4 regions of the Caballeronia sp. ATUFL_F1_KS4A genome follow, and region 2 is predicted to be linked to each of the others. Evidence: predicted binding sites of a transcription regulator. Region 2 holds the regulator's gene; each other region holds the start of a gene.
The links. Region 2 encodes FliA, which starts transcription of late flagellar genes. Its sites were predicted from a motif close to CTAAAGTTTNNNNNNNNNNNGCCGNTA; they were not measured.
Positions count from the first base shown of each region.

Region 1: NCS03_RS10320 (DUF4088 family protein) is a predicted target of FliA. The motif match lies at 1,724-1,750, and genes of this name have one in related genera.
Region 3: NCS03_RS01100 (flagellin) is a predicted target of FliA. The motif match lies at 1,983-2,009, and genes of this name have one in related genera.
Region 4: fliS (flagellar export chaperone FliS) is a predicted target of FliA. The motif match lies at 1,653-1,679, and genes of this name have one in related genera.

Region 1 is NZ_JALQEB010000011.1:87,712-90,975, reverse strand. It holds gene NCS03_RS10325 (ATP-dependent helicase) at 1-866, shown strand, start outside; gene NCS03_RS10320 (DUF4088 family protein) at 875-1,639, opposite strand; gene NCS03_RS10315 (AzlD domain-containing protein) at 1,803-2,126, opposite strand; gene NCS03_RS10310 (AzlC family ABC transporter permease) at 2,123-2,824, opposite strand; gene NCS03_RS10305 (helix-turn-helix transcriptional regulator) at 2,962-3,264, opposite strand, start outside.
Region 2 is NZ_JALQEB010000019.1:31,432-34,695, forward strand. It holds gene NCS03_RS13775 (GGDEF domain-containing protein) at 213-1,307, shown strand; gene NCS03_RS13780 (RNA polymerase sigma factor FliA) at 1,314-2,045, opposite strand; gene NCS03_RS13785 (MinD/ParA family ATP-binding protein) at 2,064-2,981, opposite strand; gene flhF (flagellar biosynthesis GTPase FlhF) at 2,974-3,264, opposite strand, start outside.
Region 3 is NZ_JALQEB010000001.1:244,988-248,251, reverse strand. It holds gene NCS03_RS01115 (hypothetical protein) at 1-239, shown strand, start outside; gene rpsU (30S ribosomal protein S21) at 354-566, opposite strand; gene NCS03_RS01105 (aldo/keto reductase) at 916-1,866, opposite strand; gene NCS03_RS01100 (flagellin) at 2,110-3,264, shown strand, end outside.
Region 4 is NZ_JALQEB010000018.1:91,913-95,176, forward strand. It holds gene fliK (flagellar hook-length control protein FliK) at 1-660, opposite strand, end outside; gene NCS03_RS13520 (flagellar protein FliT) at 714-1,043, opposite strand; gene fliS (flagellar export chaperone FliS) at 1,073-1,492, opposite strand; gene fliE (flagellar hook-basal body complex protein FliE) at 1,735-2,109, opposite strand; gene fliF (flagellar basal-body MS-ring/collar protein FliF) at 2,381-3,264, shown strand, end outside.

The DNA.
Region 1 (3,264 bases), on a different contig from region 2:
CCGTTCATGTCAAGGACGTGCTCGCGGTGTTGCGCTGGGCCGAGAATCCGCGCGATCGCGTCGCGGGCTTTCGCGTCGCGCAGTTGTTGCCGGGCGTCGGACCGGCGATCGCCGGGCGCCTGCTCGACAGCGTGAGCGCGCCGGACGCGGTGGCGTCGAATGCGATCGCCGCGTTTCAGGCGCCCGCGCGCGCGTCGGAGGACTGGCCGCGTTTCGTCGGCCTGATGGCGAAGCTCTGCGGCCGCGACTCCGGCTGGCCCGCCGAGTTCGAAATGATCCGGCGTTGGTACGAGCCGCATCTGGAACGCAATCACGAGGACGCGGCGATCCGCATCGGCGACGTGTTGCAGATGGAAAGCATCGCGGCGACGTATCCCACGCGCGAGCGCTTTCTCACCGAACTGACGCTCGATCCGCCCGACGCGACCAGCGACGAATCCGGCGTGCCGCTGCTCGACGAAGACTATCTGATTCTCTCGACGATCCATTCGGCGAAGGGCCAGGAATGGCGCAACGTGTTCGTGCTGAACGGCGTCGACGGCTGCATTCCGTCCGATCTCGGCACGGGCAGCGACGAAGAACTCGACGAGGAACGGCGGCTGTTATACGTCGCGATGACGCGCGCGAAGGAAGACCTGCACATCATCACGCCGCAGCGCTTCTACGTGTACAACCAGACGCATCTCGGCGACCGTCACGTATGGGCGCAGCGCACGCGTTTCATTCCGCCGCATCTGATGCAGAACTTCGAAGCGGCCGCGTGGCCGCCCGTCATCGCGCCCGCTGCGCCGACGGCGGCGGGGCTGGCTGCGGCCGCGAAAGCGAAGATCGATATCGCGGCGCGCCTAAAGGGAATGTGGGACTGACCTGAATCTCAGCGCTGCGCGCGCGATGCACGCGGCGCGCGCGGCGACGGCGAGAAGATGCTGCGCAGCCATGCTGCGAAGCGTGTGTAGCCGTCGTAAGGCTCTTCGACGAAAAGCTCGGGCCGCAGCGAGCGCAGATATTCCAGCACTTGCTGCGCTTCCTGCTTCTGGATCGAGCCATAGAAGATGCCGAGCCGCAGCAGGCAGCGCAGTTCGCCGAGCTTCTCGCGCGCGGTCGAACCGATGCTCGTCTCCACCGAAATTTTGGTTTCATACACGCGCTGACGTAGCGAATCGGCGAGACGCCATGCGGGCGTCTGCATCTTTTCCTCGACTTCGCGAATATCCGCCGCCGCCGATTTGATCTGCGAGGCGAGCATGTCGACTTGCGATACGTCGCCGTCCGCTTCGGTGACGATCGCCGTCGCCCACGCGCGCGACGCCTTGACGAGATCCTCGGCGGTCCAGTCCGCGCGGATCGCGAACGCGAAGCCGTGCTCGGCTGCCTGCCGGATCAGGATCTCGACGACGTCCGGAAACTCCTTGTCGAGCGCGCGCTTCGCCCACGCGTACTGGCCGTGCGTGAGCATGCGCTGCACCGCCTGCTCGGTGAGCGGCGTGTTGTTGTCCAGGAGCTTCGCGCGCAGGAAGTCCTCGAACGAAGGCGTGACGAATTGCGGATCCAGCTTCAGCGACAGACGCGTGAACGCTTCGAAATCGCGCTGCAGCGAAGCGATGGTCTCGTCGCGTAACGATAAGGTGATTTGACGCATGTTGGTTCCCGGTTCCGCCTTCGATCTCCGAAGGCGGGAAAAGCTGTCGGCGCCGCGTCTCAGGCGGAGTCCATTCGTTTCTGTTATCGGCGCGCGCTTCAGGAACTTGAGGATTCTTCGATGCTCTTTGAAAGCCGTTTAACGGCTGATGGAGAGAAAACGTTTAGCGCAGCACGGCGAACTGCCACGCGAAAAACACCGCGAGCGACACGGCAATCGTCAAAAGCGGCCGTTTCGTGAACGCGCAAACGATGATCGCGACGATCGCAGCCACGAGCTGCGGATTGCGCCAGGTGATTTCGGCGCCGTTGCCGTGCGGCGAGACGGTCATCGGCACGATGATCGCGGTGAGCACCGTCACCGGCACGAACGAAAGCGCGGTGCGGACGATCGGCGGAAAGGGCAGGCGTTCGCCCAGCACGAACACGGCGGCGCGGATCGCGAACGTAACGGCCGCCATGCCGAAGATCAGCGTGACGTAGTTCATTGCGTGCGCTCCTTCGCGTTCTTCAGACGATGTTTCGCGTGGCCCTTCGCTTGCGGACGGTTTTCCATCAGCGTGAGCAGCATGCCGACGGCCACGCCGACGAACACCGCCGCGAGCAGGCCGAGCTTGTACGGCCAGCCTTGCCACGCGAAGGACAGCACGCCCGATGCGAGCGCCGCCGCGACGAAGCGCACGGCGACGAGCTGCGGCACGACGATCGCGATGAACGTCGCGACCATCGCGAAGTCGAGCCCGAGCGATTTCAGTCCGGGAAACGCGGCGCCGAACAAGAGGCCGAGGAGCGTCCACAACTGCCAGTTCAGATACATCGCGACGCCGGAGCCGAAGAAGTAGTGCGGCCCGATCTCGCCCGGCGCGCGCTTCCGATAGTGCGCGTAGGCGACGGCGAAAACTTCGTCGGTGAGCATGCCCGCGAGCGCCCAGCGCCAGCGGCGCGGCAGATGCGCGACATACGGCGCGAGCGTCGCGGAATAGAGCACATGACGCAGATTGACGACGAGCGTCGTCGCCAGAATGACGGCGAAGCTCGCGTGCGACGCGATCAGGCCGACCGCGATGAACTGCGCCGAGCCCGCGAACACGACGAGCGACATCAACTGGCCGTGCCAGAGCGTGAGCGGACTTGCGGTGACGAGCGTGCCGAAGATCACGCCGAAGGGCGCGGCGCCGATCATCATCGGGATGGTGTCGCGTGCGCCGGCGGCGAATTCGCGCAAAGGTGTTGCTTTCAAGATTTCCTCCTATGGAAGCGAGGATACGCAAAACGTCGATGAGAATGCTTGTACGTTCTTGCGCTTTCCCGAGGCCGGACCGCCTAACGCCAGCGGCCGGGCGGCACGCCGAACGTGCGCTTGAAATGGCGCGTGAAGTGACTCTGATCCGTGAAACCGCTCGCCGCCGCGACATCCGTCACGGATGCGCCCGCGCGCAACGCCGGCAGCGCGCGCACGATCCGCAGCTGATTGCGCCACGCATGCGGCGCAAGACCGGTTTCGCGCGTGAAGAGGCGCGCCGCGTGGAAGGTCGAGAGACCGACCGTCTGCGCGAGTTCGGCGAGCGTGACGGGTTCGAGGAGATCCTCGGCGAGGCGGGATTTCATCGTCGTGACGCGGTGCGC
Region 2 (3,264 bases):
AGAAATGGATTCGTCGCGCATCGCCGTGAATGAGAAATGGACGTTCTTAAGCTGTTCTTACACGAAACACAGCGTCTTCGCAAAACGTTGCAAAATAGCGGATCGCTCGCTCGGTGCAACTCGATACCACTCCATTCAGCCGATGCCATGCGACGGGGCCGCAGTACTTGGCAGCAAGATAAAAGAAAGAAATCACCATCCAGGGGTTCAGTATGGAGCAGGCGCATCAACCGGCACGCCGGACTTATGCCTTCGCATGGTCCGAACACCGGAATCCGGAACGCGAGCAGGCCACGCTGCGGGTCTGGATGGGAGCGGTGGTTCTTCTGGCTTACGGCGTTTTCGCGTGGCTCCGCCCTTCACACGATGCCTTCCTGACCACGCGCCTCGTCGCGCTCTATGTGTCTTATGGGGCGATCACGCTTCTGATCGTCAGCCGCATGAGCGCGCCTTCTGTTGCGCGCCTGACCGTCACGACCATCGCCGATCAGACGATCCTCGGGCTCGCGCTCGCCGCGGGCGGCGCAACGGCGCTGCCGCTTCTCTGGGTGATGTTCTGGTTTCTGATCGGTTCGGGATGCCGATACGGCAAGCGCACGCTCGCCGTATCGTGCGCGACGGCGCTCATCATCGTCACGGCGATGGCCGTCTGGCAGCCGTGGTGGCACGAGAATCTTCCCGCCGCGATCGGGCTCGCGCTGAGCGTACTCGGCGCATCGGTGTATCTGAGCGTGCTCGTCGATCGGCTCGGCAACGCGAATCGCGATCTAGCGCGTCAGGCATCGACCGATCCGCTCACGGGTCTGTCGAACCGGTACGCGCTGGAAAGAGTCGTCGATCGCGCGATGAACGCGCCCGAAGCCAATGGCGATCACGCCACCGCGCTCCTTCTGATCGATCTCGACGGCTTCAAGGAAGTGAACGATACCTACGGTCACGCCGTCGGGGATCTGCTGCTGCAAGCCTTCGCGGACTCGCTCGCGAAGCGCATGCGCAAGTCGGACACCATCGCGCGTCTGGGCGGCGACGAGTTCGTCGTGCTCGCGCATCAGATGCGCGACCGCGACGCCGTGTTGTCGGTGGCCGACAACATCCATTCGGCGCTCGGCGAAATTACGTCGGTGCAGGAGCGGCCGGTGTCGGTATCGGCGAGCATCGGCGCATGCCTGCTTTCGAGCGCGGCGTCCGCGCATCAAACCGGCATGACCGCCGTGCTGCGCGCCGCCGACCGCGCGATGTACCGCGCGAAAAGTCTCGGTGAAGGGAAAACGGTCTTCGCCGAGACGCGGGACTTCGAGATCAGCTAGGGAACGTCAGGCCTCGACGCTCGTCCACGCCTGCTCGCGCAGCTTCGTGCGCAGACGCGCGACCGCCTGGCTGTGCAACTGACACACGCGCGACTCGCTCACTTCCATCACCGCGCCGATTTCGCGCAGGTTCAGGCCGCGTTCGTAATAGAGGCTCATCAGGAGCTTCTCGCGCTCGGGCAGCTTGTCGATGGCTTCGATCAGCGCGCCGCGAAGGCTGTCGTCGAGCAGCGCGGACAGCGGATCCGAAGGATCGACGCAATAGCGGTCGAGGAACGGCTCGTCGTCGGCGGAGCGATCGAAGTCTTCGTAATAGATCAACTGGCTGCCGTGCAAGTCCTGAAGCATCGACTGATATTCGTCGAGCGGCATCTTCATGTGCTCGGCGATTTCCTGCTCGCTCGCCGCGCGGCCGAGGTTCTGCTCGACCTTGTGCACCGCCGATTCCACTTCGCGCGACGTCTTGCGCATGCTGCGCGGCAGCCAGTCGTTCGCGCGGAGCTCATCCAGCATCGCGCCGCGGATGCGCTGGCTCGCATATGTTTCGAACTGCGCGCCCTGATCTTCCTTGTAGCGGCTCGCCGCGTCCAGCAGGCCGATCATGCCGGCCTGAATGAGATCGTCGAGATCGACGCTCGCCGGCATCTTGGCGACGAGTTGAAGCCCCAGCCGTCGAACGAGCGGTGCGTATTTCGTCAGCACTTCCGACTGTGAGAGTTTGCCTTGGGCGTTATACATCTTGGTCACCTATCTTGATCACATCGACGCCGTGCTGCTCAATGCAAAGTCGTGAAGCGCAGCCGCACGATGCGACGCCTCCCGCGCGCCCTGTACAGAGTCGCTAACCGGATTTCGCGCGTCGGCCTGGCCGCCCGCATCGCGCATATAAGGCGCGGGGCGCATCGGCCAGTGCAGGAGCTCCGCCGCGATTGCGCGGTAGTCGCGCGCCGCGGCCGTGGCCGGGAACGCTTCGACTGCGCAGCGTGAGAGTTCCATCGCCCGAGCGACGCGCGCATCCTCGGACACATATCCCGCCTGCACGAGCGACACGGCCAGATACCGGCTCGCGACGCCCGACAGGTTGTCGAACGCGACCGCCGCGTCGGCCGGGTTCTGCACGTGATTGACGAGCACGCGGAACTGGCCGATCGCATGGGCGTAGTGCAGTCGTTTCATGCACGCATACGCCTCGGTGATCGCCGACGCGGCTACCCGCGTCACAATAAGAAAGTCATGCGCCTGCGCCGCGAGCGTCGACAGCGCGCCGTGGCGATCGAGTTGCGCATCGATCAGCACGATGTCCGCCGGACCGTCGAGCAGCGCGCGGCATTGCGCGGCATCGTGAACGATGCGTTCGTCGCGCGGCGCGGCCATCAGCGAGAAGCCGAACGGCGTGCGCTCGACGGCATCGCCGAGCATGCGCCGGCCCGACATCACCGAGGCGAGCGCGCCCGCGTCTTCGGTGCCCACGAGACGGCTCACCGATCCCGCGTTGCGGTGCTCGTCGATCACGAGCACGTCCTTGCCGTGGATGGAAAGCGCCGCGCCGAGATTCACCACCGCCGACGTGCATCCGATGCCCGCCGGTCCGCCCGCGATCGCCACCACGCGCGAACCGGCGCGCGTAAGGAGCCGTCGCAGGCCTTCCGCCTGGTCGAGCACGAACTTATCCAAAGTGCACCTCATGCAGTTCGGTCGTGGCGCGCGCGGACAACGCGGACAGCAGCGCAGGCGTTTCTTCGTCTTGCGGCACGAAGGGCGAGTTGTCGCGCGGGATGCAGAACGCGCTCTTGATGAGAAACCGCTTGGTCGCGACGTACAGGTTCTCCGGCACTTTCTGACCGGTCGACACGTAATGCACCGGCAGCTTGTAGCGGATGACCGTATCGAGCACGCCGCCGAGATTCGTCGCTTCGTCGAGCTTGGTCAGGATGCAGCCCGCGAGCGGCGGCTGGTC
Region 3 (3,264 bases), on a different contig from region 2:
TCGGGTCGCTCGTGCGCGACGATGTGTACGAGCCGGAGCTGGAAGGCGTCGGCATTTCCTACTATCGGCATGCGCGGGACGGCGGTCTGCTGCGGGCGCTCTACGCATCGAACGTGAATGCCTACGATCCGAACATCATCGATCTGCTGATCGAGCTGGAGGAAGTTCACGACTACGCCGAAATCGAAGAGTGGCCGGCGTTGCTCGCGGCGCTTGGCAGGCGTCACGCGTTCGTCTGAGCGCCCTCGCTAAAAAAGGCAATAGAAACGAAAACGGCGGTGCGCCCTTACGGGTCGCACCGCCGTTTTGCCGTTCGGCGCGAGGATCCGTAAACCCTCGCCCGAACAAGACGCTTAGTGCATCTTCTTCGGCAGCATCTGGCTGCGCAGGCGCTTGCGCAGGCGCGCGACAGCGGCGGCCTTCTTGCGCTTGCGCTCGGTGGTCGGCTTTTCGTACGACTGGCGCTCGCGCAGTTCGGCGATCAGGCCATTGCGCTCGATGGTGCGGCGGAAACGCCGAATCGCGACATCGAACGGCTCGTTTTCTTTGAGGACGATAGTGGTCATGTAAATCCTGGTTTGCTAAACGTATTTTCAAGCGCGCGACGACTGCGAGTTGCCGCGCCCCGGCACTCCGATCGTCCGCCGGACGTGAGAACGGCGCGACGGACACGAGCAAAGCGGCCACGGAGGCCGGAAAAGAGAGCGTTGAGATTCAGCCGCGGAAGCGGCAGGCGCTTTCGAAAGAACCACACGAAGGCGCGTTTCAGAGCCGTTCGCCGCTGTTGGTTGACGTTGTCATTTTCAGCGGCGAAGGCAGGAAATCGGGCACATTTCTCGATTCGGGCGCGATGTTACCAGAACACCGCGCCATTGCCAACTCCCGCGCGCCGGCCAACTCGTTGATGCAACAGAACTATTTCTGCCACGCGCTGGCTTCGTCGAGCAGATGGATATCGTCGGCTGCGAGTTGCAGGCGCGTCGCGGCGGCCAAGCTCTCCAGTTGCGCGACCGACGTGGCGCTGGCGATCGGCGCCGTCACGCTCGGGCGCGCGATCATCCACGCGAGCGCGACCGTCGCGGGCGTCGTGTCGTTGCGTTTCGCGACTTCGTCGAGCGCGTCGAGAATCTCGAGGCCGCGCCGTGTCAGATACTTTTCGACGCGCGAGCCGCGCGCCTTGTGCTGCGTGTCCGCCTTCGACCGATATTTGCCCGACAGAAAGCCGCTCGCGAGCGCGTAATACGGCACGACGGCGATCTTGTGCTGTTCTGCCACCGGTTCGAGACCGGTCTCGTAGCCCTCGCGGTCGTAGAGGTTGTATTCGGGTTGCAGAATCTGATACGCCGGCAAGCCCGAATCCTTCGCGACTTTCAACGCCTCTTCTAGCCGCTCGCCCGTGTAGTTCGACGCGCCGATCACCCGCACCTTCCCCGCCTTGATGAGCGTCTGATACGCGTCGAGGGTTTCGTCGAGCGGCGTGGTTTCGTCGTCGTAATGGGAGAAATAGACGTCGATGTAATCGGTCTTGAGACGCCGCAGCGAATCGTCGACGGCCGCCGCGATGTTCGCCGCCGAGAGCCCGGCGCGCGTGGACAGCTTGCCGACTTTCGTCGCGAGCACGACCTGGTGGCGCTTGCCGCTTTCCCTGAACCACTTGCCGATGATCGTCTCCGATTCGCCGCCCTGATGCCCGTCGACCCAGGCGGAATAGACGTCGGCTGTATCGATGAAATTCAGGCCGTGGTCGACGAACGCGTCGAGGATCGAGAACGACGTGCGCTCGTTGGCAGTCCAGCCGAACACGTTGCCGCCGAAGACGAGCGGCGCAACTTTCAGTTCCGATGTGCCGATATTGCGTGTCTGCATGTGCGCTCCGAATGCGTCGTGAGGGACCAAAAAGCATACGCGCGAAATCGGCGCCTTGCCGGGCAAGGCTTCGCGGCCTCGCAACAGAATTCGTTACACAAATCGTTTGCGCGGGCCTTAAGTTTTTTTCGAGGGGCCCGATAACCACAAGTAGGCGGCCGGCTATCACCGAGCGCAGGACCGCCAGGCAACTTACTCGGTGCTTTAGCCAAAGCCAGATACAGTCTCCCAGGAGAGAACAAAATGATCGGTATCAACAGCAACATCAACTCGCTGGTTGCACAGCAGAACCTCAACGGCACGCAAAGCGCGCTGTCTTCGGCGATCACCCGCCTCTCGTCGGGCAAGCGCATCAACAGCGCTGCTGACGACGCAGCAGGTCTCGCGATCTCGAACCGGATGCAAACGCAGATCAACGGCCTGAACCAGGGCGTTTCGAATGCGAACGACGGTGTGTCGATTGCCCAGACGGCTTCGAGCGCGCTTTCGTCGATGACCTCCAGCCTGCAGCGTATCCGTACGCTGGCCGTGCAAGCCGCGAGCGGCTCGCTCTCGTCGAGCGACCAGGCTTCGCTGCAGAAGGAAGTTTCGCAGCAGATCGCCGAAGTGAACCGTATCGCTTCGCAAACGACGTACAACGGCCGCAACATTCTTGACGGTTCGGCTGGCAGCCTGAGCTTCCAGGTCGGCGCGAACGTCGGTCAGACGATCAATCTGGACCTGAGCCAAGACATGGGCGCGAACTCGCTCGGCGGCGGCATGGTGCAGAAGGGCAACACGCTCGGCACGTTCTCGAACCTGTCGCTGTCGTCGAGCGGCGCCTACGCCTCTTCCGGCGCGACGATCACCTCGATCAACGTGCTGTCGGACGGCAAGGGCGGCTTCTCGTTCACCGACCAGAACAACGTCGCGCTGAGCTCGACGGCCGTCACGGCCATCTTCGGCTCGGGCACCGCAGGCACGGGCACGGCTGCAGCACCGCACGAAAACACGCTGACGTTCAGCACGAGCATTGCCGGTTCGATGGGCGCATCCGTGAGCTCCGCGATCACCACCCTCAACGCGTCGATCAACAAGATCAACAAGCCGGACACGGTCGCGAACCTCGACATCAGCACCACGACGGGCGCCAACGTCGCGCTGGTCTCGATCGACAACGCACTGCAGACGCTGAACAACGTGCAGGCAACGCTGGGTGCAGCCCAGAACCGTCTGAGCGCAATCGCTTCGTCGCAGCAAGCTGAATCGACCGACCTGTCGTCGGCTCAGTCGCAGATCACCGACGCGAACTTCGCGCAGGAAACGGCGAACCTCAGCAAGGCTCAAGTGCTGCAACAGGCTGGTATCTCGGTGCTCGCGCAAGCGAACTCCCTGCCGCAGCAAGTTCTGAAGCTCCTC
Region 4 (3,264 bases), on a different contig from region 2:
GTGGAAATCCGGCAGATCGGGCGCGAGCTGCGGCGCGCGGGCATCGTCGAGGCCGGTGTCGGCCGGCGTGACGGCGTTGGCGAGCTCGAACGGCAGGGACATCGAACGGGCATCGACGCGCGCCTGCGGTTCGTTGCCGAGCGACGCCGCGCTGCGCTGGCCCGCGAGCCATTGCACCAGATGCGATTCGTAGAAAAGCCCGCTTTCGCCGACGGTCCTTGCGAGCGCCGTCGCCAGCGCGGCGGCGGGCAGCGGCGGCAGATTCTGCGTCGCGGCGCGCGCGGCCGCCACGGCGGCGGCATTGGAGGAGAAAGCGGTATCGAAGAGGCCGGTCGTGAGCGCGGCGAAGGCGCTCGCGGGGCGCGGCGGCGTCGGCCAGAGCGGGGCGTCGCCAGTCAGCGCGGGCGTCGCGCCGCCGAAGCGCGAAATCACGTCGAGCGTGCGCGCGACGCTGGAAAGCTCGGTTTGCGCCGACGCCGCCGGTCCCGCCGCCACGGCGGGCGCGCCGACGGTCTGCGGCATGTCCGGCTGCGTCGTCTGCCCGACGCTCGTGCCCGTCACGCCGCTGCCGCTCACGCCGCCCGGCGCGCGAATCGCGGACATCAGGAGCTCGGTGCGGCTGGCGAGCAACGATGCGATCGCAGAATCGAGTCCAGTCATGCCCCCATCCTCGTAAGCGCCGGCCGGATCGTCCGGCTGGCGCGGAACCGCGGCTAGCGCAGTCCGATCATTTTCTTCAGTACGCGGGCCGGGCTGTTGACCGTGAAGAGCGCGGACAGGCGCGCGAGACTCGGCGAGGTCAGATCGCGGATCGCGGCGTCGTCGGCGAGAATCTTCTTCACGAGGTCCAGCTTGCGTGCGCGGGCGGTTTCGTCGAGATCCGAACCGGTATCGACTTCCTTCAGGCGGTCGACCAGCTCGCGATAGGTGCCCTGCAACGCCTTCAGCTCGCTCCATTCGCCACCGCGCGCGGCCACCAGCATCTGACCGGAAACCGCCGCAATGGCCTCGTAGTGGGCGAAATATTCTTGTGTCGTCTTCATTCTTTCGAGGCAGTCGACGCTCATACCCGTCATGCGGGCACGGCGGTCATTTGCGCCACTTCCTGTCCAATTCCGACCCAGGCTTCTTCCAGCGTCGCGAGCAGGCCGTCGACTTCGACGAGCATCGACTCGTTCTGCTTGATGTTCGCCTCGAGCAGCCGGCGCGTCATATACGTGTACAGCGCGTCCAGCCGTTGCGCGATCTCGCCGCCCGCATCCTTGTTGAGCGCCTGCTGCAATCCGCTCTCGATGATGCTGATGGCCTTGCCGATCGCCGCGCCGCGCGCGCCGACGTTGTTCTGCTGCAGATGCATGCGCGCCTGCGCGATCGCCTGACGCGCGCCTTGATACAGCATCACGATCAGCCTGTGCGGGCTCGCTCCGATCACCCCTGTCTGAACGCCCACGCGTGCGTAGGCGCTGGCTCCTGCGTGTCCTGGGGAATACATCTCTCGGGTTCTCCTTATGCGATGCCGCAGCGTGCGCGGGCTCCAAGCGGACGCCGTGCCGCTCGTCCTGATCCGTGTGGGTCCGGTAAAACCGGTGAGAGACGAGCGTGCCGCCCGCCTCAAGCGGGCGAACCATCGTTCGCCGTGCCGTTACCGGGGTTATCGGAAAAACGCGGCAAAGCTTTAGGACTCAAGGCTCTAGAGCAATCGCGAGGATCGAGGGACGGATCGTGTGAAGACCGTCAGACGGAGATCTGCATGATGTCGTTGTAGGCCGACACGAGCTTGTTGCGCACCTGCAGGCCGAACTGCAGGCCGACGTTCGCCTTCTGCATGTCGACCATCACGTCGTTGAGCGACACGTTCGGCGCGCCGATTTCGAATGCGTGCGCCTCGCCGAGTGCCTTGTTCTGGTTGTCGCTGATCTTGTCGATGGACGATTTCAGCGCGTCGGCGAAGCTGCCGGCGCTCGCCGCGCCCGATGTCCCGCTCTGCCCCATGACGGCGCCCGACGCGACGGACGCGGCGTTTGCGGCGCCGGTGCCGCCGGCGGCTTGCGACGCCATCGACTGAATGGCCGACATAGCCGAGGAAAGCGGATTGATCGGAAAGTTCATGTTGACTCCGGATGACAGGAAATAACGGGTGCCGCTCGTGGCGGAGACCCGATGCCCGGCCCGCATTTGCGGAGGTTCGCCGAGTACGAAAAAGATTAGCAGCCGGCGGTTTTTCAAAGCGCGGGAAGAACGGGGAAAACCCCGCTCTATTCGCCGAATCGACTTGCAATCTTCTGCGGATAATCCCCATCGTGAAAAGTCCTCCACCGCCGCTTACATGGAAGCGGGAAGCGGCGGAGGGGAACCTCAGGATTCGGAGCTTCGACGCTAAATGGAAACGCCCAACAACTCACTCATCACGCCCGACGCCAGAATGGGCCTGGCGGGCGCACAGCCGGGCGCAGCCGGAACGGCCACCGCCGGCGCGAGCCTCGCGGGCGGCGCGGGAGCCGACTTCGGCGGCTTCGCGCAGCGCATGCCGATGCTCAACCAGTTCCGCTCGAATCCGCGCGTGCCGCTCATCGTGGCCGTCGCGATTCTGGTGATGGTGGTCGCGGGCCTCGTCATGTGGTCGCGCCAGCCGGACTATCGCGTGCTCTTTTCCAATCTGTCAGACCGGGACGGCGGCGCAATCGTTGCCGCGCTCCAGCAGGGCAACATTCCGTACAAGCTCTCCGACGGCGGCGGCGCCATTCTCGTGCCGGCCGAGCAGGTGCACGAAACGCGTCTGCGTCTCGCGAGCCAGGGCTTGCCGAAGGCCGGCTCGGTCGGCTTCGAGCTGATGGACAACCAGAAGTTCGGCATCAGCCAGTTCGCCGAGCAGGTCAACTATCAGCGCGCGCTGGAAGGCGAGCTGGAGCGCACGATCGGCTCGATTTCGTCGGTGAAGTCGGCGCGCGTGCATCTGGCGATTCCGAAGCCTTCCGTCTTCGTGCGCGACAAGGAACTGCCGACCGCCTCAGTGATGGTCAATCTGTACCCCGGCCGCGTGCTCGACGAAGGCCAGGTGGTGGCGATCACGCACATGGTGGCGTCCGGCGTCGCGGACATGCCGGTCAAGAACGTGAACATCGTCGATCAGGACGGCAACCTGCTGACGAGCCAGAACGCCGCGAACGGCCTCGACGCATCGCAACTGAAGTATGTGCAGCAGATCGAGCACAACACGCAAAAGCGCATCGACGCGATCCTCGCGCCGCTCTTCGGCGCCGGCAA